Regions from separate parts of the Bacillus sp. XF8 genome, predicted to be linked through region 1. Evidence: riboswitches for the same ligand, from Rfam matches in the RefSeq annotation. Region 1 holds a riboswitch; the other holds the start of a gene.
The links. A riboswitch is a leader RNA that binds a small molecule or an ion and turns the genes downstream of it on or off. The one in region 1 is predicted to bind cyclic di-AMP.

Region 1 (2,408 bases):
TCCATCCTTGAGGCTTTTCACGAATCCATTTAACCACCATTCCAGACTGGGACAACGTAAATGGAATAAACACGCCTACTGCATAAAGTGGAATAAGATGCTCTGTTTGCCCTTGGAAAGCAATAATTAAAAGAATTGAGGCAATTCCAAGGATAATAATACCGTTCGAATACCCTAATCGATCTCCTCTAATCGTAAACATTCTCGGTATAAACTTATCTTTCGCAAGGTTAACTGCTAATAAAGGAAACGCAGAATAACCAGTGTTAGCAGCCAAAATTAATATTAAAGCTGTCGTACCTTGTATGAAAAAGTACATAAAGTTTCGACCAAATGTTTGCTCAGCAATTTGCGAAACGACTGTCACTTCTTTACTAGGAGTAATCCCATAATAATAGGCTAAATATACAATTCCTGAAAATAATACCGCAAGTAAAGATCCCATCGCAAGCAATGTTTTCGCAGCATTATTGGGAGCTGGATCTTTAAAGTTTGGAATTGCATTAGAAATCGCTTCAACGCCCGTTAAAGCAGAGCTACCTGATGCGAATGCTCTTAACAGTAAAAACAAACTAACACCTGCAACTGGTGTTCCAATTGGAGTATGCAAATCTGGTGAAACTTGACCCGTTACAATATTATATATTCCTACTCCAATTAATATAAATAATGCTAAAACGAATAAATAAACTGGATATGCTAAAACGGAAGCTGATTCCGTTACACCTCTTAAGTTTAAGATCGTAATAAATAATACAAATACAATTGCAATGATTACATTATGTTCATGTAAGCTAGGAAATGCAGATGTAATCGCATCTGTACCTGCCGATACACTTACTGCTACAGTTAAAATATAGTCTACTAATAAGGATCCTCCAGCTATTAATCCTGGATTAACCCCTAAATTTTCTTTTGATACTACATATGCTCCTCCGCCATGAGGATACGCAAAAATAATTTGTCTATAAGACAAAATTAAAGCTGTTAACAGAATTAATACTCCAATTGCAATCGGAATTGAATACCAAAATGCTAACGCACTCACTGTAGCTAGTGCAATTAATATTTGCTCTGGACCATATGCCACTGATGATAAAGCATCAGAAGAAAGAATAGCTAATGCTTTCGTTTTGTTAAGTTTTTGCTCTCCTAATTCAGTTGACTTTAACGGTCTTCCAATTAAAAATCTTTTTATAGATGAAACCACTGCTGTCCACTCTCCAATAATTTTGTACGAACAATTCTCTGCTTGTTAAAACTAATAAACTATCTTTTCAGAAAACAAAAAATGTCTACAAGCCATAACAAATAAACTTGTAGACATCAATTTTTTTGTCGCACAAGCTCCACCTTCCTTCTCAATATAACGCTTACGAGGTTAGCTGTCGGATTCGGGCCTATGAGTAGCCCTACCTTTTTCAAGGATTCACCCCTTGGATTATGCAATAATCCATAAAAACGGGTCCCCCGTACCATGCGGTTTCAGCGATTTAGAAATTTGAAACTGTGGATTATAATACTCCTTTATTTGAAAAAAGTAAACAAAAATTTTTAAACAATAGCTTAAATTTTTAGAAATAGAAAAATTGCGATGATTATGTAGGATACTACTTCATAAACGAACATAATGCGTCATATCAAGTTTGACTAGAAAGGATGGTATATTTACATAAAATCATTTTTTGTCTGATAAATTCTTAGATGAAATAATTGAAGAGCCTAATCAACTATACGGTGATCCCACAAAGGAACAAGATGATGTACGCACAAATAAAGATAATGCATAATTTATTTCCGAACAAAAGGACGTTTCCTTATATAAACCTACTTAATATTTCTCCAGGTAATCCATCAATTTCACAAATTTTCTCTGATGTAAATCCTTGTTTTATTAAAATTTTTCTAGAAGGGATATTTTCTGGATCAATAATTGCTTTCAGTACGTTCAATTTTGTTTGCTTAGCTAATTCAATTAATTGTTTTGCAATTGTGGTACCATATCCTTTCCCCCAATAAGTAGGTAATATCATATAGCCAATTTCAGCTTCTTCTCTTTCTTTTTCATTTAAAGTGAAATGCCCAAGACCAATAAATTCATTCGTTACACTATCGGAAACTTTATATGAGCCATATAACTCATATTTTTCATTACGTTCTAATAACTTTTGATAGTTTACTTTGGCCTCTTTCAACGGAATCGCTCGTTCTGTAATTTGTGCCATAACTTGTTCATTAGATACTAATTGGAAGTAATCCTTAAAATCTGTCACTTCAAATTTCTTAAAGTTTAGTCGCTGCATTTTATTCCTCCAAACTTTCCATTTTATCAAATAGAAATTATCACTATTATTTTAAGTTAATCAGAAAAAGCCGATACTATTTTTATAATATCGACTTTCAATTTT
Region 2 (2,408 bases), on a different contig from region 1:
GGTTCTTGTACATGGAACGAAAGATATAGTAGAAGCAAAAACAATTTATCATCGTTATTTTGGATGAAAAGGATGAGTGAAATGAAAGTGAATAAAGCTTTAACAATTGCTGGATCTGATAGCGGCGGTGGTGCTGGTATTCAAGCAGATTTAAAAACATTTCAAGAGCTGGGTGTATACGGAATGACAGCCATTACAGCTATTACAGCCCAAAATACACTTGGTGTTCAAGGGGTATATCCAGTTACGCCCCAAGGGGTTCAGGAACAATTAAATTCAATTGGTACTGATTTAACACCGGATGCTGTGAAGCTTGGCATGTTGTTTAGTAGTGAAATTATTAAGGTTGTTGCAGAGAATATTAAAAAGTTTGGCTGGAATAATATTGTACTAGATCCTGTTATGATTGCAAAAGGTGGAGCGTCATTGTTACAACAAGAAGCAGTGCAAGCGTTAAAGGAGTATTTATTACCAATTGCAACAGTTGTGACGCCGAATATACCAGAAGCAGAAGTATTAACAGGGATGGAGATTCATAACATCCAAGATAGTAAAGAAGCTGCGAAAGAATTGCATAGATTAGGAGCTAAATACGTCCTTATGAAAGGTGGACATGCAGCGTATCAAGGAAATGAAGTAATTGATTTCTTATTTGATGGTGAGCAGTTTATTGAATATAGAAGTGAACGAATTGATTCCAAACAAACGCATGGTAGTGGTTGTACATTTGCATCTGCTGTAACGGCAGGACTTGCAAAAGGGTACCCAATCGAAGAAGCAGTTCAAGAAGCGAAGAAGTTTATTAGTATAGCGATTGAAGAGCAATTAAATATTGGGAGTGGTCATGGACCAACGAATCATTTTGCATATAAAATGAAACTTTAATCAGTAGGGAGCTTCATCCCCCACTGATTATTAGCCTTCACCAATCGGGCTTTTACAGGCAGTTAATCTCCTACCTAATAGCTTTTGCTTTCGCTGCATTTTGGGATGGGGATCTTACTGCCTGCAAATAGCGGGGCAAACGTCAAGAAATTCATGCATAAATATTCAAATATTAATGAGGAAACCAGTTTTTATAACTGGTTTTTTGTTGTTTACTTTTTCCATATTTAGGAGTATTATATCAGCCAGAATCTGTTTTTTTGTAACGCTGAGTCCAATTAATTTGGAGCGGAGGAACCAAATTGTGCATGGTCACTAGGGGTGAATCTTTCATGATGAAAGTAGGGCTACTCTCAAAGTCCGAATCCGACAGCTAACTTCGTAAGCGTCTTGGGAGAGGATGGTGCATTGATGGATACATCGCTTCATCGGTCTGATTAGTATAGGAGAATATCAAGCTATATTTGAATTCTTTTATGCTAAGGAGGATGATGTGCATGGATGGGGAAAAAGAAGTAACGCTCATTTGTGTAGGGGAAGAGGAAAAAGTAAACAGTTTACGAGAATTAGTACCTTTTCAACAAGATATGATTATTGTTACAGTAAATGAACATGTAGCATCTGAAGTGCGAGCATGTGGATTTGAAGCAACTTATTGCTGCAATGGGGAACAGAAATTAACCGATATTTGCAATGGGATTAAAAAAGTAATCCTTCTAGGGGATGAACTTCCAACAGTTAGTTTTTTTACCGAACGTATTCGTTTTTCTTTTCAAGCGCCTATTACAGTTGTCACAAGAAATAAAAGATATCCAGTAAGGCTCTATCAAACAATTGGAGCTAAATTTGTAGTGTTTACAAACTGTGATAACATTTCTTTTTTATTTTTTGAATAGGGTGGAGGAAGTGAAGATGAAGGTGTTATTACGAGAGGATATAGCGAACCGTTGGGCAGTATCAGTAGAGCGAGTTGAAGAATTAGCAATGCAAGATTCTATTTTTCCAAAACCATATATGATATTACCATCAGGAGATAGTTTGTATTTAGAGATTGAGCTGATTGCGTATGAAAAAATACATGTGGAGTTGACGCAAGTGTGCTTTCGTGGGCGGAGTTTACGAACGTTTTTAGCATGTTATTAACAAATGATGAATGATTCTGATTATAGCGGATAATAGGCTTACGAATGAGAAAAGAGCAGATTCTAGGTACTAAAATAGTATCTGGAATTATTCGCTCTTTTTTATTATTATTTCAAATTAAAAGTTAATTTTAATGAAAAACAAAGAAAAGACAAGAAAACAGACGATAAAATATTAATATTAATCAATGTAAGCGGTTAAACAGGTAAAAACTTTCTTATTTTAAGTAATATACCTCTTTACAACTCAAATATAGAGGAGTATATTTACATTCATAAATTGTTCATAAAATTTTCCAAAAACAACCTGATATCGCTGAGTCCAAGTATTTGGAGCGGGGGAACCAATTTTGTGCATTGTCACTTGGGGTGAATCTTTCA

Region 2: another riboswitch for cyclic di-AMP. It lies ahead of J4P91_RS21680 (hypothetical protein); the one in region 1 lies ahead of J4P91_RS07910 (APC family permease).

What each region holds. Positions count from the first base shown of each region.
Region 1 covers NZ_JAGDQK010000010.1:231,672-234,079, forward strand. The annotation lists gene J4P91_RS07910 (APC family permease) at 1-1,210, opposite strand, end outside; cyclic di-AMP (ydaO/yuaA leader) riboswitch at 1,356-1,501, opposite strand; gene J4P91_RS07915 (GNAT family N-acetyltransferase) at 1,818-2,303, opposite strand.
Region 2 covers NZ_JAGDQK010000038.1:11,403-13,810, forward strand. The annotation lists gene J4P91_RS21670 (thiazole biosynthesis adenylyltransferase ThiF) at 1-67, shown strand, start outside; gene thiD (bifunctional hydroxymethylpyrimidine kinase/phosphomethylpyrimidine kinase) at 73-885, shown strand; cyclic di-AMP (ydaO/yuaA leader) riboswitch at 1,142-1,289, shown strand; gene J4P91_RS21680 (hypothetical protein) at 1,383-1,781, shown strand; gene J4P91_RS21685 (hypothetical protein) at 1,798-2,028, shown strand; cyclic di-AMP (ydaO/yuaA leader) riboswitch at 2,332-2,408, shown strand, end outside.